DNA from 4 places in the Streptomyces bugieae genome. Region 3 is predicted to be linked to each of the others. Evidence: riboswitches for the same ligand, from Rfam matches in the RefSeq annotation. Region 3 holds a riboswitch; each other region holds the start of a gene.
The links. Region 3 has a riboswitch for cyclic di-AMP ahead of V2J85_RS36455 (M23 family metallopeptidase). Riboswitches for the same ligand answer to the same signal wherever they lie in the genome.
Positions count from the first base shown of each region.

Region 1: it holds a riboswitch for cyclic di-AMP, as region 3 does, so the genes downstream of both, V2J85_RS17990 (C40 family peptidase) here and V2J85_RS36455 (M23 family metallopeptidase) in region 3, are expected to answer to the same signal.
Region 2: it holds a riboswitch for cyclic di-AMP, as region 3 does, so the genes downstream of both, V2J85_RS25300 (M23 family metallopeptidase) here and V2J85_RS36455 (M23 family metallopeptidase) in region 3, are expected to answer to the same signal.
Region 4: it holds a riboswitch for cyclic di-AMP, as region 3 does, so the genes downstream of both, V2J85_RS35820 (transglycosylase family protein) here and V2J85_RS36455 (M23 family metallopeptidase) in region 3, are expected to answer to the same signal.

Region 1 is NZ_JAZBJP010000009.1:117,305-124,465, forward strand. It holds gene V2J85_RS17980 (M23 family metallopeptidase) at 1-737, shown strand, start outside; gene pcrA (DNA helicase PcrA) at 792-3,269, opposite strand; cyclic di-AMP (ydaO/yuaA leader) riboswitch at 3,513-3,682, shown strand; gene V2J85_RS17990 (C40 family peptidase) at 3,690-4,832, shown strand; gene V2J85_RS17995 (hypothetical protein) at 5,001-5,354, opposite strand; gene V2J85_RS18000 (C40 family peptidase) at 5,676-6,824, shown strand; gene V2J85_RS18005 (alpha/beta hydrolase) at 6,897-7,161, opposite strand, start outside.
Region 2 is NZ_JAZBJP010000019.1:28,271-35,431, forward strand. It holds gene V2J85_RS25295 (GntR family transcriptional regulator) at 1-480, opposite strand, end outside; gene V2J85_RS25300 (M23 family metallopeptidase) at 661-1,461, opposite strand; cyclic di-AMP (ydaO/yuaA leader) riboswitch at 1,474-1,627, opposite strand; gene V2J85_RS25305 (M16 family metallopeptidase) at 1,903-3,285, opposite strand; gene V2J85_RS25310 (M16 family metallopeptidase) at 3,321-4,658, opposite strand; gene V2J85_RS25315 (DNA gyrase/topoisomerase IV subunit A) at 5,005-7,161, shown strand, end outside.
Region 3 is NZ_JAZBJP010000045.1:18,053-25,213, reverse strand. It holds gene V2J85_RS36465 (PP2C family protein-serine/threonine phosphatase) at 1-66, shown strand, start outside; gene V2J85_RS36460 (DUF2332 domain-containing protein) at 169-1,512, opposite strand; cyclic di-AMP (ydaO/yuaA leader) riboswitch at 1,815-1,960, shown strand; gene V2J85_RS36455 (M23 family metallopeptidase) at 1,972-3,216, shown strand; gene V2J85_RS36450 (aldo/keto reductase) at 3,368-4,327, shown strand; gene V2J85_RS36445 (hypothetical protein) at 4,416-4,718, opposite strand; gene V2J85_RS36440 (DNA cytosine methyltransferase) at 4,906-6,225, opposite strand; gene V2J85_RS36435 (very short patch repair endonuclease) at 6,336-6,761, opposite strand; gene V2J85_RS36430 (PrsW family intramembrane metalloprotease) at 6,794-7,161, opposite strand, start outside.
Region 4 is NZ_JAZBJP010000042.1:33,317-40,477, reverse strand. It holds gene V2J85_RS35835 (LysR family transcriptional regulator) at 32-913, shown strand; gene V2J85_RS35830 (cytochrome P450 family protein) at 1,098-2,333, shown strand; gene V2J85_RS35825 (LysM peptidoglycan-binding domain-containing protein) at 2,584-3,621, shown strand; cyclic di-AMP (ydaO/yuaA leader) riboswitch at 3,875-4,041, shown strand; gene V2J85_RS35820 (transglycosylase family protein) at 4,049-4,705, shown strand; gene eno (phosphopyruvate hydratase) at 4,997-6,277, shown strand; gene V2J85_RS35810 (FtsB family cell division protein) at 6,454-6,906, shown strand; gene V2J85_RS35805 (DUF501 domain-containing protein) at 7,063-7,161, shown strand, end outside.

The DNA.
Region 1 (7,161 bases), on a different contig from region 3:
GCGGCCGGCGCCGCCCGGCGAAGCGTTCGGCGCTGCTGACCGTCGCCGTGCCGTCGGTCGCCGCCATGGGCGTCTGCGGGGTCGCCGCCGCGTCCGTCGCCGGTCTCGGCGGCAACGACAAGGACGACACCACCACCCAGGCCAGCGCGCCGGACCCGGGCGGCGTCCAGCGGACCGCGGCCAACAAGAAGCTCGACACCCAGCTCGCCGGACTCAGCGCCGGCGCCGACGACTTCCGCGACCGGGCCAGCCGCACCCAGGAACGGATCGACCTCAAGGAACGCCAGGCGCTGGAACGCAAGCGCAAGGAGCAGGAGGCCGCCCGCAAAGAGGCGCTGCGGCCGAAGTACGTCCTGCCGGTGACCCAGCACGGGCTCAGCGCGCTCTTCGGCCAGGCCGGCGTGAACTGGATGTCCGTGCACACCGGCATCGACTTCCCGGTCAGCTACGGCACCCCGGTCATGTCCGCCACCGACGGCACCATCCGCACCCAGTGGAACTCCGCCTACGGCAACATGGCGATCGTGACCGCGCCGGACGGCACGGAGACCTGGTACTGCCATCTGAGCAGCACCAAGATCCGGTCGGGTTCGGTCAAGGCCGGTGAGCAGATTGCCTATTCGGGCAACTCCGGCAATTCCACCGGTCCGCATCTGCACTTCGAGGTGCGTCCCGGGGGCGGCGCGGCGGTCGACCCGATCCCGTGGCTGCGCAGCCACGGCCTCAATCCGAACTGACCCCCGCCGTACCGTTCCTGCAGCGCCGGCCACCGGCCGGCGCCCGGAACTCCGTCAGAGCTTCTCCACCGGTGCGTACCGCAGCAGCAGCCGCTTGGGCTTCTCGCCGCCGAAGTCGATCGTCGCCTCGGCGTTGTCCCCGCTGCCCTTGACGGCGACGACCGTGCCCAGCCCGAAGCTGTCGTGGGTGACGCGGTCGCCGACGGCCAGCGAGACCACCTGGCGGTCTCCGGTCCGGCGGGTGGCGAACCCGCTCGGTCCCTTGGCGCGGGACGAGGACAGCGAGGAGCCGATGCCCCCGCCGAAGCCGCCACCGCCGCCGCCCCGGGACGAGAGCCCGCCCATCGACGCGGACGGGGTCGCCGGGCCGGTCCGCTTCCACTCGACGTAGTCGTCCGGGATCTCCTCCAGGAACCGCGACGGCGGGTTGTACGAGGGCTGGCCCCAGGCGCTGCGCATCGTCGAGCGGGTGACGTACAGCCGCTCGCGGGCGCGGGTGATGCCGACGTACGCCAGCCGGCGCTCCTCCTCCAGCTCCTTGGTCTGGCCCAGCGCGCGCATGTGCGGGAAGACGCCGTCCTCCATGCCGGTCAGGAAGACGACGGGGAATTCCAGGCCCTTGGCGGTGTGCAGCGTCATGAGGGTGACCACGCCGCTGCCCTCCTCGTCCTCGTCGGGGATCTGGTCGGAGTCGGCGACCAGCGCGACCTGTTCGAGGAAGTCGGAGAGGGTGCCGGGGTTCTCCTCGCCGCGGTCCTGCTCGAATTCCAGGGCGACCGCGGCGAGTTCCTGGAGGTTCTCGATCCGGGTCTCGTCCTGCGGGTCGGTGGACGCCTGGAGCTCGGCGAGGTAGCCCGTGCGCTCCAGGACGGCCTCCAGGATCGTGGCGGGCCCGGCGCCGGACTCCACGATCGTCCGCAGCTCCTCCATCAGGACGTTGAAGCGCTTGACGGCGTTGGCGGAGCGGGCCGCCATGCCGTACGCCTCGTCGACCCGGCGCAGGGCCTGCGGGAAGGTGATCTTCTCGCGGAGCGACAGGGCGTCGATCATCGCCTCGGCGCGCTCGCCGATGCCGCGCTTGGGGACGTTCAGGATGCGGCGCAGCGGGACGCTGTCCTCGGGGTTGGCGAGCACGCGCAGGTACGCGAGGACGTCGCGGACCTCCTTGCGCTCGTAGAAGCGCACTCCGCCGACGACCTTGTAGGGCAGCCCGACCCGGATGAGGATCTCCTCGAAGACGCGGGACTGGGCGTTGGTGCGGTAGAAGACGGCGACGTCGCCGGCCTTGGCGTCGCCGGCGTCGGTCAGCCGGTCGATCTCGTCGGCGACGAACTGCGCCTCGTCGTGCTCGGTGTCGGCGACATAGCCGTTGATCTTGGGGCCGGCGCCGGCGTCGGTCCAGAGGTTCTTGGGGCGGCGGTTCTCGTTGCGCTCGATGACCGCGTTGGCGGCCGACAGGATGGTCTGCGAGGAGCGGTAGTTCTGCTCCAGCAGGATCGTGGTCGCGTCCGGGTAGTCCTCCTCGAACTGGAGGATGTTGCGGATCGTGGCGCCGCGGAAGGCGTAGATCGACTGGTCGGCGTCGCCGACGACGCACAGCTCGGCGGCGGGGATGTCGGCGGTGCCGGTCCCCACGAGCTCGCGGACGAGGGTGTACTGGGCGTGGTTGGTGTCCTGGTACTCGTCGACGAGGACGTGCCGGAAGCGGCGGCGGTAGTGCTCGGCGACGTCCGGGAAGGCCTGGAGGAGGTTGACCGTCGTCATGATGATGTCGTCGAAGTCCAGGGCGTTGGCCTCGCGCAGCCGCGCCTGGTACATCGCGTACGCCTCGGCCAGGGTCTTCTCGAAGCCGTCGGCGGCCGTCCCCGCGAAGGTCTCCTCGTCGATGAGCTCGTTCTTGAGGTTGGAGATCTTCGCGCTGAAGGACTTGGGCGGGAAGCGCTTGGGGTCGAGGTCCAGATCGCGGCAGACCAGGGACATCAGGCGCTTGGAGTCGGCGGCGTCGTAGATCGAGAACGAGGACGTGAAGCCGAGCTTCTTGGACTCGCGACGCAGGATCCGCACGCAGGCGCTGTGGAAGGTGGAGACCCACATGGCGTTGGCGCGCGGGCCGACCAGCTGCTCGACGCGCTCCTTCATCTCGCCGGCGGCCTTGTTCGTGAAGGTGATCGCGAGTATCTGGCCGGGGTGGACGTGCCGCTCGGCGAGGAGGTGCGCGATGCGGTGGGTGAGCACCCGGGTCTTGCCGGAGCCGGCGCCGGCGACGATCAGCAGCGGGCCGCCGGTGTGCACCACGGCGGCCTTCTGCTGGTCGTTGAGCCCCTCGAGCAGCGCGGCGGGGTCGATGGCCGGGCGGGCGGCGCCGTCGCGGTAGTACGCGTCCCTGGGCACGGGCGCGTCGAACCGCCCGCCGAACAGGTCGGCGGGGATCTCCTCGGGGACCGGCCCGTGCTCGTCCTCGGGAGGCGGCGGGGGCTCCTCGTCCTTGTGGCCGAGGTCCGCCAGGAAGCTGTCGTCAAAGAGGCTGCTCATCGCCCACCGAGTCTAGGCCGCCGCACCGACAGCGTGCCGGGGACTGTGGACAAGTGGCCGGGACGGCCACAAAGCGGAACGGCATCACTCAGGTCACGAAAAGGTTTCGGGCATATCGAACATCAGCCTTCACAGGAGCCACACGAGTTGGCTAACGTCCTCGCTCAGGCAGCCCGCCTCCCCGCGGACGACAGCGTTCGCACGGGCCGCCCACGCCGAGTCCGGCCCTGCCCGCGACGTGTCCCTCCGGTCACGCCCGGGTCACCCGGAGCCGGGGACCCACCAGCAACACCGGGGTGAATCGATCCGTCCGACCGACGCCAGCGGACGTACGGACCGTAGGGCACGGCCTTCCGTCAGCGACACCGCCCGAACCCGACAGCTAACCCGGTAGGCGGTCCACGGAAGGAGTTGCCGGCCTTGGCGTCCCATCGCAAGCCGCGCACCAGCGTTCTCACCTCGCCCGGGAGCCGCCGTACGGCGGCCGGGCTCACCACCGCCGCACTCGCCTCGGTCACCCTGCTCTCGCAGACCGCCGACGCCGCCCCCAGGGCCCCCAAGCCCACCATCGAAGAGGTCAAGCAGAAGGTCGACGGCCTCTACCGGCAGGCCGAGGTGGCCACCCAGAAGTACAACGCCGCCAAGGAGCGCGCCGACCACCAGCGCGAGACCGTGGACGGGCTGCTCAACGCCGCGGCCAAGCGGGCGGAGAAGATGAACGCGTCCCGGCGGGAGCTCGGGACGTTCGCCTCGGCGCAGTACCGCACCGGCGGCATGAACCCGACCGCGCAGCTGATGCTCGCCAAGGACCCGCAGCAGTTCTTCGACCGCAGCCACCTGATGGAGCGGCTGACCGGGCGGCAGCAGCAGGCCGTCACCGACTACCAGCAGCAGGCCGCGGCCGCCGCCCGCCAGCGGGCCGAGGCGAGCCGCAGCCTGGATCAGCTGCAGAGCACGCAGGCCGCGCTGAAGGAGTCCAAGCGCTCCGTGCAGCAGAAGCTCGCCGAGGCCCGGCAGCTGCTGTCCCGGCTGACCGCCCAGGAGAAGGCGCGGCTGGCCGAACTGGAGCGCCAGAAGGAGGCGGCGGCCAAGCGCCGGGCCGCGGAGGAGGCGCGCAAGCAGCAGGAGCGCGAGCGGCAGCGGCAGCAGGACGGCGGCTCGACCGGCGGCCAGACCGGCGGGGACACCGGCGGCTCCACCGGGGGCTCGCAGTCCACCAAGGCCGAGAAGGCCCTGGCGTTCGCCCGCGCCCAGATCGGCAAGCCGTACGTCTGGGGCGCCACCGGGCCCTCGTCCTACGACTGCTCGGGGCTGACCCAGGCGGCGTGGAAGGCGGCCGGGGTCGATCTGCCGCGCACCACCTGGGAACAGGTCAAGGTCGGCCAGCGGGTGGCGACCAAGGACCTGCAACCCGGTGACCTGGTCTTCTTCTTCGACGACATCAGCCACGTCGGCATGTACATAGGCGGCGGCAAGATGATCCACGCCCCGCACCCGGGCGCCAACGTCCGGGAGGAGTCGATCTACTACATGCCGATCTACGGGAGCGTCCGCCTGGGCTGACGCCCGGCCCCGCTCCCCACGGCCCACCCCCCACGGCCACCCCCCACACGCCACCGCGCGGCCCTCGCCTCCGGATCCCGGAGCGCGACGGCCGCGCGGTGTGCTGCTGTGGGTGCGCCGTTGCCGGGTCCCGGGCACTACGGGCCCGGGACCGTACGGCCGGCGCTCTCAGGTCCAGAGGACGGCGATGAAGATGTTGGCCATCGTGAGGCCGCCGACCGCGCCGAACAGCGCCTTGTCGATCTGCTCCTCGTCCCGCTTGACGTAGACCAGCGCCAGGATCACCACCAGGACGGCCATCTTGATGCCGATCTTGATGGTGTTGACCGGGTGGTCCTGCGCCTGGTTGAGGCCGACCAGCACGATGCCGGTGACCAGCATCGTCAGCGCGCCGTGCAGCATGGCCGGAACGAACCGGGCGGTGCCCGCACCCATCGCCTTCATCTGCGTCAGGAAGCCGCCCAGCAGGGCGGCGATGCCGATGATGTGCAGGCCGACGAAGATATTGATGACTACGTCCATGGGGCCGGATCGTATCCGCCGCATAGCACGCCCTTTCCGGCAGGGCGTCCACATTCGCCGCTTCGGTCAGCGCGGAGCGGCCCCGGCGACCGGGCGATGGCGCTCCGGTCAGCCGCGTTCCGGCAGCGGTCGAAACCGAACAATGCCGCGCAAGCGAGCCCACCCCCGTGACGCCCGGGCTTAGCGTCCTCCTCCAGGCGGCCGACTCCCCGCCGCGCCGGACCCCGCACCGGCGTTCCGTCGGCCGCCCCGCCGAGAGGTACGGCGGCGGCCGCCCCGTCTCACGGGCCGCCGCCGGACCCACGGCCCGAAGGGAAGGAAGTGACGGCCACCGTGGCCTCGCACCGCAAGCCCAGGCAGCATCCGCTCGCCTCGCTCACCGGCGGCTCGCGCACCGCGCGCACCGCCCGCACGGCCGCCACTCTGGCCCTCGCCGGCGCCGCCACCGCCACCGCCTTCGACGGCACCGGCCAGGCGGCGAACCTGCCCACCCCCGCCCAGGTCAAGGGCCGGGTCGACGCGCTGTACCAGGAGGCAGAGGTGGCCACACAGAAGTACGACGGCGCGAAGGAAGCCGCCGAGACCGCACGCGAGGAGCTGAGCAGGCTGCAGGACGAGGCCGCCCGCAGGACCCAGAAGCTGAACACCGCGCGGGCCGGGCTGGGCGCCCTGGCCGCCTCCCAGTACCGCTCCGGCGGCGTGGACCCCACCGTACGGCTGCTGCTGTCCGCCGATCCGCAGCGCTATCTGGACGGCGCCGCGGTGCTGGAGCGGACGGGCAGCCACCAGGCGAGCGCGGTGGCCGGGTACGCGCGCCGGCTCGGCAGCGTGCGGCAGGTCCGGCAGCGGGCCGAGGAGACCGCGGAACGGCTGACCCGGAACGAGACCACGCTGAAGAAGCACCGGGTCACCGTCGTGCGGAAACTGGACGCCGCGGAGCAGCTGCTGGCCCGGCTGACGGCGGAGCAGCGGGGCCGGATGGCCGGACGGGACGGCTCGCGGGCCGGGACGGCGGGCGGCCGGGCGGACCGCGGGGGCGGCGGGCGCGACGGCGGTCTGCTCGGCGGGATCCCCACCGGCTCGGCGGCCGCGGCCACCGCCTCGGCGCAGCAGGCGCCCAACGCGCGGGCCGCCCGGGCGGTTTCGTTCGCCTACGCCGCGCTCGGCAAGCCGTACGTCTGGGGCGCGACCGGGCCCGCCGCGTACGACTGCTCGGGGCTGACCCAGGCGGCATGGCGGTCGGGCGGGGTCTCCCTCCCGCGCACCACCTACACCCAGATCAACGCCGGCCCGCGCATCGACCGTTCCCAACTGGCCCCCGGTGACCTGGTGTTCTTCTACACGGCCATCAGTCACGTGGGGCTCTACATCGGCGACGGGAAGATGATCCACGCGCCGCACCCGGGCGCGCCGGTGCGGATCGCGCCGATCGACCAGATGCCCTTCGCGGGCGCCACGCGGCCGGCGTAGGGGACCACGCGGCCGGAGTAGGAGCCACGCGGCCGGCGCAGGGGTCCGGTCCGCCGCGCCCGGTGCGCCTGCTCAGGCCCGCAGCTGTGTGCCCAGCCAGCGGAAGATCTCCGGGACCTGGTTGCGCCACACCACCGTGGTGTGGCCACCGGCGTTCGCCGCTATCCGGTGCACGGTGACCGTCGTCGGGCGCTTCGCGAGCTGCTGGAGGCCGATGCCCGCCTGGTAGCCGTCGCCGGCCGCACCCGACACGTACAGGGCGGTGCGCGGCGGACGGCCGGCCGCGTTGGCGGCCTTCAGGATGTGCAGCGGGTTGGACTGGACGCGCAGCACGGGG
Region 2 (7,161 bases), on a different contig from region 3:
ATACATCCACTCGATCTTGCGGCGCAGCTGGGTCAGCAGTGCGGTCAGGCTGGGACTGCCGGCCGCCTGGGCCAGCGTCTCGTGGAACCAGCCGTCGAGTTGGCGCAGGTCGGCGGGGTTGCCGTGGCGGGCCCGCTCGCGGCCGAGCCGTACCAGACCGCGCAGCACCTTCAGATGGGCGGGGGTGCGCCGGGCGGCCGCGCGGGCCGCACCCAGCGGCTCCAGCAGGGCACGGATGTCGAGCAGGTCGGCGGCCTCCTGCTCGGTGGGCTCGGCGACGCAGGCGCCCGCGTGGTGGCGGGTGGTGACGAAGCCCTCCGACTGCAGGGTGCGCAGCGCTTCGCGGACCGGCACTCTGGAGACGCCGTAGCGCGCCGCCAGGATCTCCTCGATCAGCCGGCTCCCCGGCGCCAGTGCACCGGAGATGATGTCCTCGCGAATCGCCGTGCACACCGCATGCGCGGAAATATGGCCTCGCATCGATCGTGCCTCCGCCGTAATCCCCGGAAAACGCCGCCGGTCGGCGGCTTTTCCGAGACTCTATTCGACCGGCACGGTTTTTCCGACGGACTCCGCGTATTCGGCGATATTTTTTGGCCAGCGGGCGCGGGGATGCGGAGGCGTGCGCCGGGGGTGCGGGCGGGGCGGCCGGACGCCGGCTCAGACGTTGACGCCGTGCGACCGCAGATACGCGATCGGGTCGATGTCGGAGCCGTAGTCCGGGCTGGTGCGGGCCTCGAAGTGCAGATGCGGGCCGGTGACGTTGCCGGTGGCCCCGGAGAGGCCGATCTGCTGGCCGGGGGTGACGGTCTGGCCGACCGAGACGCCGATCGACGACAGGTGGCCGTACTGGGTGTACGTGCCGTCGTGCATCTTGATCACGATGTTGTTGCCGTACGAGCCGCCCCAGCCGGCCTCGACGACGGTGCCCGCGCCGACCGCGTGGACGGAGGTCCCGGTGGCGGCGTGGAAGTCGATGCCGGTGTGGCTTCCGGAGGACCACAGGCTGCTGGACGCCTTGTAGCCGGTGGAGACGTAGGAGTCGGCGACGGGGGCGACGAAGGCGTTCAGACGCTTGCGCTCGGCGTCCCGGGCGGCCCGCTCCTTGGCCTCGCGCTCGGCCTTGGCCTTCTTCCTGGCCGCCTCGGCGTGCCGCTCGGCCTCCGCCGCGCGCTTCTTGGCCTCGGCCTCGGCCTTCGCCTGCACGGCGGCGGTCTCGGCGGCGGCCTGCTGGGCGTCGGCCTGGACCTCCAGGCGGTGGGCGAGTTCGTCACCGAGCACGACGGCCTGGGTGAGGCCGGTGTCCTGCGTGCGCGCCGCGTCGGTGGCGGCCAGCGCCGGCGAGGCCAGGGTGCCGACGACGCCGGAGGTCGCGAGGGTGGCTATGCCGGCGAGCTTGCGGGTCGTCCGGGCGCTGCGGCTGGCCCGGCGGTGCTTCCCGGTGGCACGGGTGAACGCCATGTGCTGGCTTGTCCTTTCCTTCCCTCTCGCCTACCGGGTTAGCTGACGGGTTCGGAGCAGGAAGGTCTCCTACGGGCTCCTCCGGAGAGGGGCCCGATTCACCCCAGGGACGTGGGTCCCCGGCTCCCCTGGCTCGCGCCGTACGGGGACTCGGCGATGACTGTCCGGTGCCACTGTTGTGGCGGAGTTGTGACGAACAGCCGGACCGACGCTAATCGGGGCCACTTCGCGGAGCCAAACGGAACCACGATTTTGTGCGGGATCCCACAAGTTCCGACCCAACGAGCCCTTACAAACCGGACATACGACGGACAACCGACGGACTCGGGCGGACAGGTACGGACTCCGGCCGACGAGCGGCGGACATACGACGGCTCCCGCGGTGCGCGAACACCGCGGGAGCCGACCGGTCGTGACGCGTCGTCATGCGCCCTGGGCGGATCAGCCGCTGACGACCTTCACCTCTCCGATGCCCAGCGCCTTGACGGGCTCGGTGATCTGCGCGGCGTCGCCCACCAGGACGGTCACCAGGCGGTCCACCGGGAAGGCGTTGACGGCGGCGGCGGTCGCCTCGACCGTGCCGGTCTCCGCGAGCCGGAGGTACAACTGCGCCTGGAAGTCGTCCGGGAGCTGCTGCTCCACCTGGTCGGCGAGGGTGCCCGCGACGGCCGCCGCGGTCTCGTACTTGAGCGGCGCCACCCCGACGAGGTTCTGCACCGCGACGTCCCGCTCCTCGTCCGTCAGCCCCTCTGCCGCGAGGGTCCGCAGCACCTTCCAGAGGTCCTCCAGCGCGGGCCCGGTGGAGGCGGTGTCCACCGAGCCGCTGATGGCGAGCAGCGCCGCGCCGGTGGTGCCCTCGGGGGACGTGGGGGCCGTGGAGCGCAGTACCTGGCCGAAGGCGCGCACGCCGTAGGTGTAGCCCTTCTCCTCGCGCAGGACGCGGTCCAGACGGGAGGTGAGGGTGCCGCCCAGGCAGTACGTGCCGAGCACCTGGGCCGGCCACACGCGGTCGTGCCGGTCGGCGCCGATCCGGCCGATGAGCAGCTGGGTCTGGACGGCGCCGGGGCGGTCCACGATCACCACGCGGCCGGTGTCGTCGGCGGCGATCGGGGTGGCCTTGACCGGCTCGGCGGTCGAACCGCTCCAGGCGCCGAGGGTGTCGGCGAGCGCCGCGGCCAGGTCGACGCCGGTGAAGTCACCGACGATCACGGCGGTGGCCGTGGCGGGCCGGACGTGGGCGTCGTAGAAGGCGCGCACGGCCGCGGCGTCGATCCGCGCGACGGTCTCCTCGGTGCCCTGACGGGGGCGGGAGATCCGCGCGGTGGCCGGGAACAGCTCCTTGGAGAGCGCCATAGCCGCACGCCGGGCCGGGTTGGCGAGCTCGTGCGGGATCTCGTCGAGGCGGTTGCGGACCAGCCGCTCGATCTCGCTCTCCGGGAACGCGGGGGCGCGCAGCGCATCGGCGAGCAGGCCGAGCGCACGGGTCAGCCGGGACGCCGGGACCTCCAGGGAGACGCGTACGCCGGGGTGGTCGGCGTGCGCGTCCAGGGTGGCGCCGCAACGCTCCAGCTCGGCGGCGAAGCCCTCCGCGTCGTATTTGTCGGTGCCCTCGGACAGGGCGCGCGCCATGATCGTGGCGACGCCGTCCAGGCCCTCGGGCTCGGCGTCCAGCGGGGCGACGAGGTTGATCTCGACCGCGACGACCTGCTGGCCGGGGCGGTGGCTGGTCAGGAGCGTGAGGCCGTTGGGCAGTTGGCTGCGCTCGGGGGCCGGGAAGGCCCACGGCTTGGGCGCGCCGCTCTGGGGCTGCGGGTGGAACTGCATGGTGCTCCCTGCGGAATCCTGGCGGGTGTCGTCGCTCACTGCTCCGTCTCCCCTTCCTCGGCGGCGTTGCCGGCCGGCTCGGTGGGCTCGTAGACGAGCACCGCACGGTTGTCGGGGCGCAACCGGGCCTTGGCGACCGCCTGCACCTCCTCGGGGGTGATGTCCAGGACCCGCTGCACGGCGGTCAGCGCGAGCTGCGGGTCACCGAACAGGACGGCGAACCGGCACAGTTCGTCGGCGCGGCCGCTGACCGTCGCCAGACGGTCCAGCCATTCGCGCTCCAGCTGGGCCTGCGCCCGTTCCATCTCCTCCGGGGTGGGCCCCTCGGCGGCGAACCGCGCCAGCTCGTCGTCGACCGCGCGCTCGATGGCGGGCACCTCCACCCCGGCGGACGTCTTCACGTCCAGCCAGCCCAGGGAGGGCGCACCGGCCAGCCGCAGCAGGCCGAAACCGGCGGCCACGGCGCTGCGGTCGCGACGCACCAGCCGGTTGTACAGGCGGGAGGACTCGCCGCCGCCCAGGACGGTCAGGGCGAGGTCGGCGGCGTCCGCCTCACGGGTGCCGTCGTGCGGCAGGCGGTAGGCCGCCATCAGGGCACGGGAGGGCACCTCCTCCTCGACGACCTCGCGCAGCTCGGTGCCGACCACATCGGGCAGCGTGCCGTCCCGGGGCGGCTGCTTGCCGTCGTGGGAGGGGATCGAGCCGAAGTACTTCTCGATCCAGGCGAGCGTCCGGGCGGGGTCGATGTCGCCGACGACCGACAGGACGGCGTTGTTGGGCGCGTAGTACGTACGGAAGAACGCCCGGGCGTCCTCCAGGGAGGCGGCGTCCAGATCGGCCATCGACCCGATGGGGGTGTGGTGGTACGGATGACCCTCCGGGTACGCCATGGCCGTCAGCTTCTCGAAGGCCGTGCCGTAAGGGACGTTGTCGTAACGCTGGCGGCGCTCGTTCTTGACGACGTCGCGCTGGTTCTCCAGGGATTCCTCGTCGAGTGCGGTCAGCAGCGAGCCCATGCGGTCCGCCTCCAGCCAGAGCGCGAGCTCCAGCTCGTGGGCGGGCATGGTCTCGAAGTAGTTGGTGCGCTCGAAGCTCGTGGTGCCGTTGAGCGAACCGCCGGCGCCCTGCACCAGCTCGAAGTGGCCGTTCCCCTTCACCTGCGCGGAACCCTGGAACATCAGGTGCTCGAAGAGGTGAGCCAGGCCCGTACGGCCCTTGACCTCGTGGCGGGAGCCGACGTCGTACCACAGGCAGACCGCTGCGACCGGGGTCAGGTGGTCTTCGGAGAGCACCACGCGCAGGCCGTTGGCCAGCCGGTGCTCGGTCGCTGTCAGGCCGCCGGAGCCGGCTTGTTCTGTGGCCGTGTGACCCATGGGCATGTACGTCCCTTCGATCGCTTGCGAGGAAGTTCTGTCACTGTATGCAACCGCGTCGGCATCTGGCGAAGTTCCCGCAGGGCCGCCCCCGAACGAGGGCCCGCGCCGGGCCGTCGTGGGGCCGCCCGCAAGCCGTCGTGGGGGCCGCCCACGGGCCGCCGCAGGGGCGGAAGGGGGAGTCGCGGTCGGCGTTGTCAGTGGGGCGGTCCACAATGGTCCGCGTCAGACTCAGAGATACTCGCCGGTTGATCCCCCAGCTGATCGACCCGGCTGATTGACCGACGACGCTCCGGCGCCGTCCCCGACCTCGGCAGTAGACGCAGCAGAAGGAGCCGCAGCCGCGATGGCCCGCCGCAGCACGAAGACCCCGCCGCCGGACGACTTCGAGGAGAGGATCCTCGACATCGACGTCGTCGACGAGATGCAGGGTTCCTTCCTCGAGTACGCGTATTCGGTCATCTACTCGCGCGCCCTGCCGGACGCCCGCGACGGCCTCAAGCCCGTGCACCGCCGCATCCTCTACCAGATGAACGAGATGGGCCTGCGCCCCGACCGCGGCTATGTGAAGTGCGCCCGGGTCGTCGGCGAGGTGATGGGTAAGCTCCACCCGCACGGCGACGCGTCCATCTACGACGCGCTGGTCCGCATGGCGCAGCCGTTCTCGATGCGGCTGCCGCTGGTCGACGGCCACGGCAACTTCGGTTCGCTCGGCAACGACGACCCGCCGGCCGCGATGCGGTACACGGAATGCCGGATGGCGTCCGCGACGTCCCTGATGACCGAGTCGATCGACGAGGACACCGTCGACTTCTCGCCGAACTACGACGGCCAGGAGCGGGAGCCGGTCGCCCTCCCCGCCGCGTATCCGAACCTCCTCGTCAACGGCACCTCCGGCATCGCCGTCGGTATGGCGACGAACATGCCGCCGCACAACCTCGGCGAGGTCATCGCCGCGGCCCGCCACCTGATCAAGCACCCGAACGCCGACCTCGACACCCTGATGCGCTTCGTCCCGGGCCCGGACCTGCCGACCGGCGGCCGGATCGTGGGCCTCGGCGGCATCCGCGACGCCTACGAGAAGGGCCGCGGCACGTTCAAGATCCGTGCCACGGTCACGGTGGAGAACGTCACCGCGCGCCGCAAGGGCCTGGTCGTCACCGAACTCCCCTTCACGGTCGGCCCGGAAAAGGTCATCTCCAAGATCAAGGACCTGGTCGGCTCGAAGAAGCTCCAGGGCATCGCGGACGTCAAGGACCTCACCGACCGCGAGCACGGCCTGCGCCTGGTGATCGAGGTCAAGAACGGTTTCAACCCCGAAGCCGTCCTGGAGCAGCTCTACAAGCTGACGCCGATGGAGGAGTCCTTCGGCATCAACAACGTCGCGCTGGTGGACGGCCAGCCGCTGACGCTGGGCCTGAAGGAGCTGCTGGAGGTCTACGTCGACCACCGCTTCGACGTGGTGCGCCGCCGCAGCGAGTTCCGCCGCAGCAAGCGCCGCGACCGGCTGCACCTGGTCGAGGGCCTGCTGACGGCCCTGGTGGACATCGACGAGGTGATCCGCCTGATCCGCTCCAGCGAGAACAGCGCGCAGGCCAAGGAGCGGCTCATCGAGCGCTTCTCGCTGAGCGACGTCCAGACCCAGTACATCCTCGACACCCCGCTGCGCCGGCTGACCAAGTTCGACCGGATCGAGCTGGAGTCGGAGCGGGACCGGCTGCAGGACGAGATCGAGAAGCTGACCCGGATCCTGGAGTCGGACGCCGAGCTGCGCAAGCTGGTCTCCGGCGAGTTGGCCGCGGTCGCCAAGAAGTACGGCACGGACCGGCGCACGGTCCTGCTGGAGTCGGCGGGCACCACGGTCGGCGCGGTGCCGCTGGAGGTCGCCGACGACCCGTGCCGGGTGCTGCTGTCCTCGACGGGCCTGCTGGCGCGTACGGTCACCGGCGAGGTGCCGTTCGACGTCGACGCCAAGCGGGTCAAGCACGACGTGATCGTCTCGGCGGTGCCGGCGACCACCCGCGGCGAGGTGGGCGTGGTGACGTCCCTGGGCCGGCTGCTCCGGCTCCCGGTGATCGATCTGCCGCAGCTCCCGGAGACCGCGGCGGCGCCGAGCCTCGCGGGCGGCGCACCGCTCGCGGAGTTCCTGACGCTCCAGGACGGCGAGGAGCTGGTCTGTCTCACCACCCTGGACGAGTCCTCGCCGGGCCTCGCGCTCGGTACGGAACAGGGCGTGGTCAAGCGGGTGGTGCCCGACTACCCCGCCCACAAGGAGGAGTTGGAGGTCATCACCCTCAAGGAGGGCGACCGCATCGTGGGCGCGGCCGAGCTGCGCACCGGTGAGGAGGACCTGGTCTTCATCACCAGCGAGGCGCAGCTGCTGCGCTATCCGGCGTCGCAGGTACGGCCGCAGGGCCGGCCCGCGGGCGGTATGGCCGGGGTCAAGCTGGGCGAGGGCGCGAAGGTGATCTCGTTCTCGGCGGTCGATCCGGCGGCCGACGCC
Region 3 (7,161 bases):
CACACCGGCGGCGCCCCGGCGGACGACATGGCCCTGCTGGCGCTGCAGCGGCCGATGGGGGAGTGAGAGCTCGGCGACCTGCGGGGGTACGCGCAAGGCCGCCGACCCGGCGCTCCACAGCGGGCGGACGCTCCGACAAGGGTGTGCCAAAGGACCGTCAGGGGCCCACTACAGCGGGCGGAAGCTCTGTCCATGCGGGCCGGTGAGCGCGACCGGGTGCCCGTCCAGGGCGAGGGTCAGCTGCAGCGGGTCGTCCGGGCGCGGGGTGTGGTGCGCGGGCAGGGGGAGCCACGGCAGCACGGAGTGGTGCTCCTGGGAGACCCAGTGCCCGCCGCCGTCCCGCCCGTCGAGGACCGACCGTACGAGCCGGGCGAACTCCTCGCGCCGGGCGAACGGCAGATAGCTCAGCACGGAGGTGTGGAACACGACCAGGGTCGCCCCGTCCGGTGCCTCGGCCGCCAGCGCGGGCAGTTCGTCGATCAGGTCCCCGCGGACGATCCGCGGTCGCGGCACCGCCCGCACCGCGTCGACGGCCGCGGACAACCGGTCCGCCCGCGCCTCGTCGCCGGGCCATACGAGCGACCGCAGCCAGCGCAGGTCGTCCGGCTCGGCGACCGGGTCGAGCGGTGCGAGATCGATCCCGGCCCGCCAGACGACCTCGGGGAGCCGGGCGGGGACGTGCGCCCGCTGCGCTGCCGGCGCCGGCACCGGCGCCTGCACCTGACAGGGGAAGACCACGGGGCTGTCAAAGGCGCCCACTTCGACGAGCGGGGCGTGCGCTCCGGCGCCGACGACCCGGTGGTGGGCTCCCGTTCCGTGCCCGCCCGGGTGCCCGGGACCCGGCGCGCCCGCGTCCCCGTATCCGTACCTGCCTTCGTACCCGTAGCCGTCTTCGTATCCGGAGCCCTCTTCGTATCCGTATCCATACGCGTACCGATAGCGGTCCGGGTGCAGACACAGCCCGGCCGAGGTGCCGACCTCCAGCAGGGCCAGCGGCTGGGGCAGCCGGGCGAGCAGCGGCAGCAGGGTGGCGCAGCGGGCCGGTTCGTTGGTCTGGGTGCCGCGGCGCAGGATGACGTCCCGCACCTGGTCCCAGTGCCGGATCGTCCATTCGCGCCAGCGGCCGTAGGCCGCCGCGCCGCGCGGGCCCTGCTCCGCGTGCGGGCCGTCGAGATGGCGGACGGCGGCGAGCAGGAGCTGGGGCTGCTGCTTGTCGCCGGCCGGCAGCGACCCCGCCAGCAGCTCGCACAACTCCTGGTCCTGGCCGATCCGTGCGCTCAACTCCTCGTGGGCGTCGGACCGCCCGCGCGCCTCGCGCCAGGAGAACTCCTGGTACCGCCGCGCCACGTCCTGGGCGCTTCCGGTCGTGCCGCCGCGGTGGCCGGGACGGCCGTGCCGCCCGTGACCGGTGTTGCGGAGGCGTTCGGCGGGTCCGGGGTTCTCGGCGTATCCGGGACTTTCGGAGGGTCCGGGGCGCTCGGAGTGTCCAGGGCGCTCGGCGTTGACGACCATGATCCGACGTTACGTCTTCACGTTCCGTAATGGGCAGGCACCCCTCCGCATAACAACTGACGCACAATCATCGAGAGATCGTTTAGACGCGGCACGGGGTGGTGCGGCCAACTCGCCCGATTTATGGCCATGGTGACCGGAAAAGACCACGCCAAAGCTGGTGCGCGAGGCATATGGATTCCCGGGAAGGCTTGGAAAACCGCCGCGATCTCTATTACTGTCCGATAACGCAGCGCGGTCGTCCCAGCCGCCGCAAGAGGCGGCACCGTGCGCCGACGCCGAATCCCGCACGCGCTTTTCACGCACCTCCAGCACCTCGAACTGCACCAAGGGAACCGGGGAACCACCACCTTGGGGTGAATCGGACGCCTTCGCCAGAGGGTGCCCGTAGGAGACCTTCCTGCTCCGAACCCGTCAGCTAACCCGGTAGGCGAGAAGGAAGGAAAGGAGTGCGCCCCCGTGGCGTCCAACAGGCCCGTCCCCGAGGCTCCGTCCACCTACGAGTCCGACGACCGGGGCCCGGGCGCCCCGTACGCGTCGGGAGCTCCCCACGCCTTCGCGGGTCCCGGCGACACCGCTTTCGTCACCGACGCCCGTTTCGCGACGGCCGGCGGGACGAACGGTGACGCCGACGGCCAGTGGGAGGAATGGAACCCCACCGAGGAGTCCGTCCGCCCGGTCCGCGGCAAGCACCGGGTGGCCAAGCAGCGCGGCGGTGGCCTCGCCCGCGGTGGCACGGTCCTGGGCGTCGGCGTCATCGCGGCGGTCGGTGCGGGCGGGATGGCCACGGCCGAGGGCCGGCCGCCGGTGCCGATCTCGATGCCCGACCTCGGCGGAGTGGCCGACGCGGTCGCCGACCACCTCCCGGACGCCGCCTCCCTGCCCGGCGTCGGCGACCTGATATCCGACGGCGGTTCGCACGGCGACGGCGGCGCGCACACCGCTTCCGCCGCCACCTCCGCCGACCCGCTCACCGGCCCGGGCAGAGACACGGACGCCGGATCGAGCTCGGGCACGGGCTCCGACGCGGGTACGGGTACGGACTCCGGCTCCGGCGCGAACGCCGGCGAGGCGCTGCGCAGCCGCATCCTCCAGCAGGCCGACACCCAGCAGGGCGCCGCCGAACAGGAGGCCCGCGAGGCCGCCGAGCAGGCCGCGATCAAGCAGGCCACGACGGACGCCGCCGCGGACCTGAAGGCCGCGGAGAAGGCCGCGGCCGCCAAGAAGGAGGCGGCGGCCGAGGCCCGGCGCAAGGCCGAGGAGGAGGCCCGCCGAAAGGCGGAGGCCGAACGCCTCGCCAAACTGGCGCAGAGCTTCATCACCCCGGTCTCCTCGTACACCCTCACCGCGAGCTTCGGGCAGGCCGGTGACCGCTGGGTCGCGGACCACACCGGCCAGGACTTCGCCGCCCCGACCGGCACACCCGTCAAGGCGGTGCACTCCGGCACCATCACCCAGGCCGGCTGGGCCGGTTCGTACGGCTACCGCATCGTCCTGACCCTCGACGACGGCACCGAGCTCTGGTTCTGCCACCTGTCCTCGATGGTCAAGACCTCGGGCAAGGTCAGCACCGGCGACGTCATCGGCCGGGTCGGCGCCACGGGCAACGTCACCGGCCCCCACCTCCACCTGGAGGTACGCCCCGGCGCCGGCGACCCGATAGACCCGATGCCCTGGCTGCGCGACCACGGCGTCAACGTCTGAACACCTGACGGGCGGGGCGGGGCGGGCGGCCACGGCGCGAGGGTGGCCGCCGTCCGGGGAACCGGAGTATCCGAGGAACGGGAGTATCCGAGGAACGGGAATAACTCCCGTAAGCGGGAATAACCACCCGCCCCGCGACGCTGCCCCCACCATGAGCGCGACAAGCAACAACTCCCGTACGCCCAGGGCCCTGGGCTCGCTGTCCGTCTCCCCCCTCTCCCTCGGGGGCAACGTCTTCGGCTGGACCGCCGATGAGGCCGAGTCGTTCGCCGTACTCGACGCGTACGTGGCGGGCGGTGGCAACTTCATCGACACCGCCGATGTGTACTCGGCCTGGGTGCCCGGCAACAAGGGCGGCGAGTCCGAGGCGGTCCTCGGCAACTGGCTGGCCTCCCGCGGCCATCGCGACGACATCGTCATCGCCACCAAGGTCGGCGCGCACCCCGATTACAAGGGTCTGTCCGCCGCCACCATCAAGTCCGCGGTCGAGGAGTCCCTCACCCGTCTCCGCACGGATTACATCGACCTCTACTACACCCACTACGACGACGAGTCGGTCGAGGTCGGCGAGTTCCTGACCGCCCTGGACGACCTCGTCCGGGCCGGCAAGGTCCGGGAGATCGGCGCCTCCAACATCTCCGCGCAGCGCCTCGCGGAGTCCCTCGCCTTCTCCGACCGCGAGGGCGTGGCCCGTTACGTGGCCCTGCAGCCGCACTACAACCTGGTCTCCCGCGACACGTACGAGGGCGAACTCGCCGACGTGGCCGCGCGCAACGGCGTGTCCGCGGTGCCGTACTACGCCCTGGCCTCCGGCTTCCTGACCGGCAAGTACCGGCCGGGTGCCGCGGTCGACAGCGCCCGGTCCGGGAAGGCCGCGCAGTACCTGTCCACCGACCGTGGCCCCCGCGTCCTGGAGGCCCTCGACACGGTCGCCGCCGCCCATGGCGCCGAGCTCGCCACCGTCGCGCTGGCCTGGCTCGCCGCCCAGCCGACGGTCGCCGCCCCGATCGCCAGCGCCCGCACGACCGCCCAGCTCGCCCCCCTGCTGGCCGTCACCGACCTGACCCTCACCGCCCCCGAACTCACCCTCCTGAACGAGGCGTCGGCGTAGTCCAGGACGCGGGCCCGCCGCACAGGGAAGGAGCGGGGCCCCAGGGCCCCGCTCCCCTCCCACCCGCACCGCAACGCCGCCGGGCGCACTACCCCCGCCGGTCCACCACCGCCCAGGACGCCAGCGCCACCCCACCCGCCACCGCGAACACCGAAGGCCAGGCCCCGATCTTCTTGGCCAACGGATGCGACCCCACGAACGCCGCCACGTAGGCCCCACTCAGCGCCGCCGCCGTCTTACCACCGGCCTTCCGCTGCCACTCCCGAGCCGCCACCGCCCCCGCCGCAGCCAACGCCACACCCCCCAACGGCCGCTTCTTCGTCCACCGAGCCACCCCATAACCCCCGAGCAACCCACTCGCCGCCACCACACTGCTCGGAACGCCGGCCATGCCCACTCCACTCCTCAGAAGAGACACCAGAGAAACCACAGAAGAGACAACTTCTGTGAGCCTACGCCCGGGAGTTCGGCCCACAGCGAGCCGGCGCCACGGTGGATCCACGGGGCGTCGGGTCACTGACATGGTGTTTGCCGGATGCCCGCTCCTGCCTCGCCCGTGCCCGGCTGCGGCCCGGCAGTCAGCCCTGCTCTCCACGCAATGCATGCCGGATGACCTTCGCGATGGCGGTGCCGAGCCCGACCGGTACCGCGTTGCCGATCTGCCGAGCGATCTGCGACTTGCTGCCGAACCAGCGAAAGTTTTGCGGGAACCCCTGGATCAGGGCAGCTTCGAGATGGGTGATCGGCCGATGCTCATCAGGATGCAGATAGCGACCTTTCTCCGGCTTGAAGAACTCCGTCCTGATGGTCACGGATGGCTTTTCCCACACCAGCCGTCCCATGACGTCCCCCGAGCCTGATTGATGGTTCATCCAACTTTCCGTCGAAAGTAGTTTCCCATTGGCCTGTGAGGCATGCGCCAGGTGGTGTCGGTTGCCGCCGCGGGGGATGGCCTTGTAGCGCGCGAGTGACAGAGCTGTTGGATTTCTGCCGATGTGTAGCTGAGACGATCGAAACGGACCGGGCATCATAGCGCGAATACGTTCCATGAAGTCCCGGTCCAGGTGGCCGGTCTCTTCGATTTTGCGGGAGATGCGCACCGAAGCGGGAGTGCCGTCAGCGGTCACATGGGGAAGGTCTGTGGTCGTCACTCTCGGCGTGACGTCTTTGAGGCACTCGGCGAGTGTCACCCAGGGGTTCTGTACCTCGTGACTGTGAACCAGGGGCTCCATGAAGCTGAGCTGGGTGTCCCCTCCGGGTCGAGGCGCAGGGATCGGTGGCTGATCGACGCGTTGGTGTGTCGGTCGTGGGTGCGTCACCATCGGAAGGTCCGACCGGGTACCGATGATGATGGTGCGCCGGCGCGCCTGGGGGACTCCGAAATCCGCGGAGTTGAGCAGTTTCTCGCAGATCTCGTAGCCGGCCTCCTTGAATTCGGTGCGGAGGTGATCGAATTCTTGCGAGGTAATGAATCGGTCGACGTTTTCAATAACGAAAACCTTCGGATTAACCTTTTCGACGACCTTGAAGTATTGTCTCCACAATTGGTTTCGCGGGTCGTTGGGATTTTCCTTGCCCAGCCCCGAGAATCCCTGGCAAGGAGGGCCTCCCAAGATTACCTCGGCCTTCGGCAGGTCTTCCTGTGCCCAATTGGCGATGTCTCCGAGATATATGTGGGCGGTGTCGCCTGAAATATCTCCGAAGTTTTCCGCATACGTCATGGCCGCAGCGGCATCGACTTCCACCGCAGCCACCGGGGTGAATGCCGATGCCGTCGCCGAGTCGTCTTCCGCGATGACGGATCCGTCAGCCGCGACGCGGAGAAACCCTTGGGTCAGCCCGCCTGCCCCGGAAAACAGGTCAATCACCGTGATGGGGTCAGGGGCGCGCATGGTCATGCCGGCGAGTGTAGCCGGCCTGACGGACAGTGGGCATTCTCCTTGCAAGGAATGTGACCTTGCGTCAAACCCCAGCTGGGAGAGGTCGGCAGGAAACCCGCACCTCGGGCTCAGCGACGGCGCCGGCCCGTGGTGGAGAGGGTGGTCGCGATACGGGCCGCGACGTCTTGCGGGTCCTCATGTTCCCAGAAGCGCAACACCGTCCAGCCGTGCTCCGTGAGATGTTCTGTCGTTTCGCGATCGCGGGCGATGTTGCCGTCGAGTTTGTTGCGCCACCACTCGGCGTTGGCCTTGGGGTGTGTGGCGTGCGCGGGGCAGCCGTGCCAGAAGCAGCCGTCGAGGAAAACCGCAACTTTGTGTCCCGGAAACACGATGTCGATGGTGCGACGGGGAAATCCGGGGACCCGTTGATGCAGCCGGTAGCGGCGGCCGGAGGCGTACAGGAGGCGTCGCACCGCCATTTCGGGACCGGTGTCCCGGCGGGCTTGCAGGCTCATGCGGGCGGATACGCCGGCGGACGAGGGCGTGGCGGGCACACGACCATTGTGCCGGAGGGGACCGGTGGGCGTCAGGGGTGCTCGTCGGTGTGAGCCGATCGACGACGGGCCACGCTACGCGATCGGCGTCCGTCCGGGAGCAACCGGGCGTCGGGGGTATACGTGCCGTCCCCCGTCCGCAACGCACACGTCAACGCCGGCCGCCCCCACCTCTGGTAATGCCGGACCCGTTGCAGCAGGTACTGCTCGCGGGCGGTGAAGTCCGGGTCCGGGCCCCTGAGGTGGGCGCGGCGGCGGTGGAAAGAGAGGGCGGTGGCGGCGGTGGTGTAGGCGGTGACGGCGCGGGCGGCGGCGGGGCCCTGGGTGCGGCGGGCGATGTCGCGGGCCAGGGCGCGGGTCTTGAGGGAGGACAGGGCGTCCGGCTCGGCGGGGGTGAGCC
Region 4 (7,161 bases), on a different contig from region 3:
ATCCCTTCCGCCGGTGGCAGGATCGGTGGGCATGGAGCTCCAGCAGATGCGCTATGTCGTGGCGGTGGCGGAAACGGGCGGGTTCACCCGGGCCGCCGAGCGGTGCCACGTCGTGCAGTCGGCGCTCAGCCACCAGATCGCCCGGCTGGAGAAGGAGCTCGGTGCGCGGCTCTTCGACCGGACCAGCCGCAGCGTCCGGCTGACCGTCGCCGGTGAGGCGTTCGTGCCCGTCGCGCGGCAGGCGCTGGCGGCGGCCGAGCGGGCCCGGGCCGAGGTGGCGGCGGCGACCGGGGAGGTGCGCGGCCGGCTGGCGGTGGGTGCCATCTCGACCGTGGCGGCCGTCGACCTCGCCCGTGAGCTGGGCGATTTCCGCGGCCGCTATCCACAGGTGCGGGTCGGCCTGCAGATGGAGATGAGCGATCCGCTCATCGAGAAGGTGCGGGAGGGGACGCTGGACGTCGCCTTCGTCGGGCTGGTGCCCGGCGCCCGCCCGTCCGGCGTACGGGAGCGGGTGCTGGCCCGCGGGGAGCTGGTGGCCGTGGTGCCGCCGGGGCATGCGCTGGCGGGGCGGGAGTGGACGACGCTGGCGCGGCTGGCGCGGGAGACCTTCGTGGACTTCACGGCGGGGTCGGCGGCCCGGCGCCAGCGCGACGAGGCGTTCCGGGCGGCGGGGCTGTCGTCGGAGGTGTCCTTCGAGGTGACCACGGTGGAGTTCCTGGCGAAGCTGGTGCGGGCCGGGCTGGGCATCGGCATGGTCCCGGAGGCCATCGCCGCCGAGCTGCCCGGGCTGCACATCGTGCGGGCGCGGCCGGCGCCGGAGCGTACGGAACGGGTGGTGTGGAGCGCCCTGGGGCCGTCACCGGCGGCGGTGGCCTTCCTGGAGGGGCTGGGGGTGGATCCGGGCGGCTCCTGAGGGCGCCGCCGGGTGCCCCGGTGGCGGGCCCGCCGCCCGTGCGCGGGGCGTCTTCCGGGGCGGTTACGGTCAGAGGGTGCACGACGAGCCCCGCCCCACCTCTACGGACCCCACGCCCGCGGACAGCGCTCCGGGCCGCCCCGCGGGCTGCCCGGCCAACCGGCCGGTCCCGCCCGCGCCCGAGCTGTTCACCTGGGAGTTCGCGTCCGATCCGTATCCGGCGTACGCCTGGCTGCGCGAGCACGCGCCGGTGCACCGCACGGCGCTGCCCAGCGGGGTCGAGGCATGGCTGGTGACCCGCTACACCGAGGCGCGGCAGGCGCTGGCCGACGCCCGGCTCTCCAAGAACCCGGTGCACCACAGCGAGTCCGCGCACGGCAAGGGCAAGGTCGGCATCCCGGGCGAGCGCAGCGCCAACCTGATGACGCATCTGCTCAACATCGACCCGCCGGACCACACCCGGCTGCGCCGGCTGGTCAGCAAGGCGTTCACGCCCCGTCGCGTCGCCGAGTTCGCGCCCCGGGTGCAGGAGCTGACCGACCACCTCATCGACGGGTTCGCCGGTCGCGGCGAGGCCGACCTGATCCACGAGTTCGCGTTCCCGCTGCCGATCTACGCGATCTGTGACCTGCTGGGCGTCCCGCGCGAGGACCAGGACGACTTCCGGGACTGGGCGGGCATGATGATCCGCCACGGCGGTGGCCCGCGCGGTGGGGTCGCACGGTCCGTGAAGAAGATGCGCGGCTATCTCGCCGAACTGATCCACCGCAAGCGCGAAACCCTGGAGGGTACCCCCGCCCCGGACGAGGACCTGATCTCCGGGCTGATCCGCGCCTCGGACCACGGCGAGCACCTCACCGAGAACGAGGTCGCCGCGATGGCCTTCATCCTCCTGTTTGCCGGCTTTGAGACGACCGTGAACTTGATCGGTAACGGCACGTACCAGCTGCTCCGGCACCCCGCCCAGCGCGAGCTGCTGCAGAAGTCGCTGGCGGCGGGCGACACCGAGCTGCTGACCACCGGGGTCGAGGAGCTGCTCCGCTTCGACGGCCCCGTGGAGCTGGCGACCTGGCGGTTCGCCACCGAGGAGCTGACCCTCGGGGGGCAGCGGATCGCCGAGGGGGACCCCGTCCTGGTGGTGCTGGCCGCCGCCGACCGCGACCCGGCGCGCTTCCCCGACCCGGACCTGCTCGACCTGACCCGGCGTGACAATCAGCATCTGGGATACGGGCACGGCATCCATTACTGCCTGGGCGCCCCGCTCGCCCGGCTCGAAGGGCAGACCGCGCTCGCCACCCTGCTGACCCGGCTTCCGGACATCCGGCTTGCGGTGGAACCGGCCGAATTGCGGTGGCGTGGCGGGCTCATCATGCGCGGACTGCGGTCGCTGCCGGTGGAGTTCACGTCCGAGCGGCCCTGACCAGCGACGGAGGCCGATGGTGACAGAGCGTCAGGACGTGACCTGCGCGTGATCTTTGCTACACCGACTTGTGACTACCCGTGACCCCGGCTACCTTTCGATCCACGATCGACGGCTCCTCGAACACAGTGCCGAGGAAACCGTCGGATCGCGACAACTCAACCGCCGCGCGAAAGGCATCCGCATGCGTTCCGGGAACGGCCGACACCGTCGCCCCCGTCAAGCACCGGCCATCTTTGTCACGGCGGGAGTGACCGGCTCGGCACTCGCACTGCCTCTGCTCTCCGCCGGTGGCGCCCACGCCGCCGACACCGCGACCTGGGACCGGGTCGCCCAGTGCGAGAGCGGCGGCATCTGGAGCTCGGACACCGGCAACGGTTTCTACGGCGGGCTCCAGCTCACCCAGGACATGTGGGACCGGCACGGCGGCGCGGCCTACGCCTCGCGGCCCGACCTCGCCAGCCGCGCCCAGCAGATCGCGGTGGCCGAGACGATCCTCGACGACCTCGGCCCGGACGCCTGGCCGAGCTGTGCGGTGAACGCCGGTCTGACGAAGGACGGCCGGGTGCCGCGGGTCGACCCGGGCGGCACCAGCACCCCGATACCCGACCCGTCGGACGACGACCGGACCGCCGGCTCCGGCTCCTCCGGTTGGCACGACGGGACGGCCGACGACCCCGGTGGCGACGAGGACGACGGGCCGGCCGGTGACGAGCCGTCGCGGGCCACGCCGTCCCCGTCCACTCCCGACCCCTCGGACTCCGCCGGCACCGGCACGCCGTCCCCCGACCCCGACCGGACCTCCGGCTCGTCCGGGCCGTCCGGCGACGCGACGCCGGGCGACCGGGGCGAGGATCCGTCCGGCACCACCGCCCCCTCCGACGACGGCACCAGCGGCAGCGACGCCAGCGGTACCGGCGACGGCGCCGGTACGGGCAAGGGGGACGGCACGGCCTCCGACGGATCGCAGGGCGGTACGACGACGGACGGCGTGCCGGGCGGTTCGGGCCGGCACCGCGGCGACGCGGACCGGGGCGACGGCGACGGCGGCGACCGGGCCTCCGGCGGGCGGCACGCCTCGCGCGGCGACGACGCGCACCGGACGCCCCCGGCCGAGGGCGACGGGTACACCGTGCAGCCGGGTGACAGCCTGTCAGCGATCGCCCAGGCGCACCGGCTGCCGGGTGGCTGGCCGGCGCTCTACGACCGCAACGAGGACGTCGTCGGCTCCGACGCGGACCTGATCCACCCAGGTCAGCAGCTCGATCTCGGGCAGTCCGCAGGGTAGTTCGCCGGTTTCGGCCCGCTTTGGCGAAAGTGAGACAAGCGTCTCGTTGTGGGGCGGTGGGCCCCGAAGGGTCCACTGCCGTCGCACCGGTCCCCACCTGCGGGTTTGTGACCCCTCCGTGATCAAAAATGGTCAACTCGGTCCAGATGAGGGGGTTTGAACACCCGGGTGGTTCCTGATTACGGTCATCACCGCTCGCCAAAGCGGGCCCCTTCGATCACACGCCGAGTCCTGCCGGTGGTCGGAGGCAGTTGACGCGCAAGCGCCGTAGGCAGGAGCGGGGGAACCAAGGTAGGCGCCGGCCCGGCCCGTGAAAGCGGGTCAGCCGGCTTGGGGTGAAGCCCGGTGCTCATGGCACCGGCCGGGCGACTCACAGTCCGAACCCGACAGCTCACCTCGTAGGCGTCGGTGAGGAAACGAACGAACCATGCTGATCTTCAAGGGCAAGCACCGTCGTCCCTCCAAGGCCGCCCGCGTCGCCACCCTCGCCGGTGTCGCCGGTGCCGCCGTGGCCGTCCCGCTGATGGGCGCCACCTCTGCCTCCGCCGCCTCCGTCGCCACCTGGGACAAGGTCGCCCAGTGCGAGTCCGGCGGCAACTGGTCGATCAACACCGGTAACGGCTACTACGGTGGCCTGCAGTTCTCCAACTCCAGCTGGGCCGCCGCCGGCGGCACCAAGTACGCGCCGCGCGCCGACCTGGCCACCAAGTCCCAGCAGATCGCCGCCGCCGAGAAGCTCCTCGCCCTCCAGGGCCCGGGCGCCTGGTCCTGCGCCGGCGCCGGCGGTCTGACCGCCGGTGGCCCGTCCCCCGACCTGGACAGCAGCACCCCGGTCGCCAAGTCCGCACCGGAGAAGAGCGACGCGGCGGTCAAGCGCACCCCGGCCGCCCCGAAGCACGAGAGCACCCCGGCCGCCCCGAAGAAGAACCAGGGCCACGGCAACTACACCGTCAAGGCCGGCGACACCCTCGCCAAGATCGCCAAGGCGCACGGCACCCACTGGAAGGCCGTCTACGCGGCCAACAAGTCCGTCATCGGCGGCAACCCCAACCTGATCTTCCCGGGTCAGAAGCTCCACGTCTGAGTCGTCCCCGCACCGGGACACCCCTGGTGAGACCGGCCCCGTCCGGCGCGCCCCTCCCCCCGGCGCGCCGCGGCGGGGCTTCTCCGTACCCCGCCGTCCGCGCCGCCGCCGGCCGGACGCTCCGCCGGACTTTCCCCGCTCGGCGAACATTGCGGCAAACATCCCGTGAGCTGGGCCTTTGTGCTGCTTGTGGGGTTATTCCGTCCCACGGAGCGGGCCAAGGGCAGGCGGACCCTCCCCGGGCCGTTAGGCTCGTGCTGCAGAACTCCAGACACCCATGAAGGAGACAACGTGCCGTCCATCGACGTCGTCGTAGCCCGCGAAATTCTCGACTCGCGAGGTAATCCCACGGTCGAGGTCGAGGTCGGCCTCGACGACGGCAGCACCGGCCGTGCCGCCGTGCCGTCCGGCGCCTCGACCGGCGCCTTCGAGGCCATCGAGCTCCGCGACGGCGACCCCAACCGCTACCTCGGCAAGGGCGTGGAGAAGGCCGTCCTGGCCGTCATCGAGCAGATCGGCCCGGAGCTCGTCGGCTACGACGCGACCGAGCAGCGGCTGATCGACCAGGCCATGTTCGACCTGGACGCCACCGACAACAAGGGCTCGCTCGGCGCCAACGCCATCCTCGGCGTCTCCCTCGCCGTCGCGCACGCCGCCTCCGAGGCCAGCGACCTCCCGCTGTTCCGCTACCTGGGCGGCCCGAACGCGCACGTCCTGCCCGTGCCGATGATGAACATCCTGAACGGCGGCTCGCACGCCGACTCCAACGTGGACATCCAGGAGTTCATGATCGCCCCGATCGGCGCGGAGTCCTTCTCCGAGGCCCTGCGCTGGGGCGCCGAGGTCTACCACACCCTCAAGAAGGTCCTGAAGGCCAAGGGCCTGGCCACCGGCCTCGGCGACGAGGGCGGCTTCGCCCCGAACCTGGGCTCCAACCGCGAGGCCCTCGACCTCATCCTCGAGGCCATCAAGGAAGCCGGTTACGCCCCCGGCCAGGACATCGCGCTCGCCCTGGACGTCGCCGCCTCCGAGTTCTACAAGGACGGCAAGTACCAGTTCGAGGGCAAGGACCGCTCGGCCGCCGAGATGACCGAGTACTACGAGGAGCTGGTGGCGGCCTACCCGCTGGTCTCCATCGAGGACCCGCTGTTCGAGGACGACTGGGCCGGCTGGAAGGTCATCACCGACAAGCTCGGCGCCAAGGTCCAGCTGGTCGGCGACGACCTGTTCGTCACCAACCCCGAGCGCCTGGCCCGCGGCATCGAGGAGGGCTCCGCCAACGCCCTCCTGGTCAAGGTCAACCAGATCGGCTCGCTGACCGAGACCCTGGACGCCGTCGAGCTGGCCCAGCGCAACGGCTTCAAGTGCATGATGTCGCACCGCTCCGGCGAGACCGAGGACGTCACCATCGCCGACCTCGCCGTCGCCACCAACTGCGGCCAGATCAAGACCGGCGCCCCGGCCCGCTCCGAGCGCGTCGCCAAGTACAACCAGCTGCTGCGCATCGAGGAGATCCTCGACGACGCCGCGGTGTACGCCGGCCGCAGCGCGTTCCCCCGCTTCAAGGGCTGACGCCCCGGAGCTCGGCGTCCCGCGGTTCCGCCGGGGCGGCTGACCCGAGCCCGAGAGGGCTGATCGGGCGAGCCGACCGCCCAGCGCCCCGTACGTCCCCGGCGACGGTCCCGTACCGTTGCCGGGGACGTACCTGCTTGAAGCAGACCGACGTCCGTCAGTGAAGGGGAGACGACGTGCCCGCGGACCGGTTCTCGACCGCGACCCGACTCAAGGCGCTCGGCGAGCAGGCCGCCGCCCGCGTCTACCGCGCCCGGCCGGCCCGCCGCAACCGCCTCACCGGCCGCGCCGCCCTGCTGGCCCTGGTGATGTGCTCGCTGGTGGTCGCGCTCGCGTACCCGATAAGGCAGTACGTCTCCCAGCGCTCCGACATCGCCGACCAGCGCCGCAAGGCCCGGGACGCGGGCGCCGAACTGGACCGGCTGCGCGAGCAGAAGGCCCGCTGGCAGGACCCGGAGTACGTCCGCCAGCAGGCCCGCCGGCACCTGCACTACGTCATGCCGGGCGAGACCGGATACATCGTCCAGGACGGCTCCGGCACCGCCGCCGCCCCCAAGGGGACGCGGGCCGCGCAGCGCCCCTGGTACGACAACCTGTGGCACGCGGTCGACGCGGCCGACAAGCGGTAGCGCCGGCTCCGCGGGGTGCCGCCGGCCCGTACCGCCGGCGCGCCCGGACCCGTACTGTCGACAGGGACGGCGCGCACCGCCCCGCCGCACCGCCCTTCCGCCCTTCCGCCCTTCCGCCCTTCAGTCCTTCCACTCCTCACCTCACCGAAAGCGCACATGGAAACCCCTCCGCCCCAGACCGAGCCCACCGAGCCCACCGCCGCGGACATCGCCGCCTTCAAGGAGCAGCTCGGCCGCCCGCCGCGCGGCCTGCGC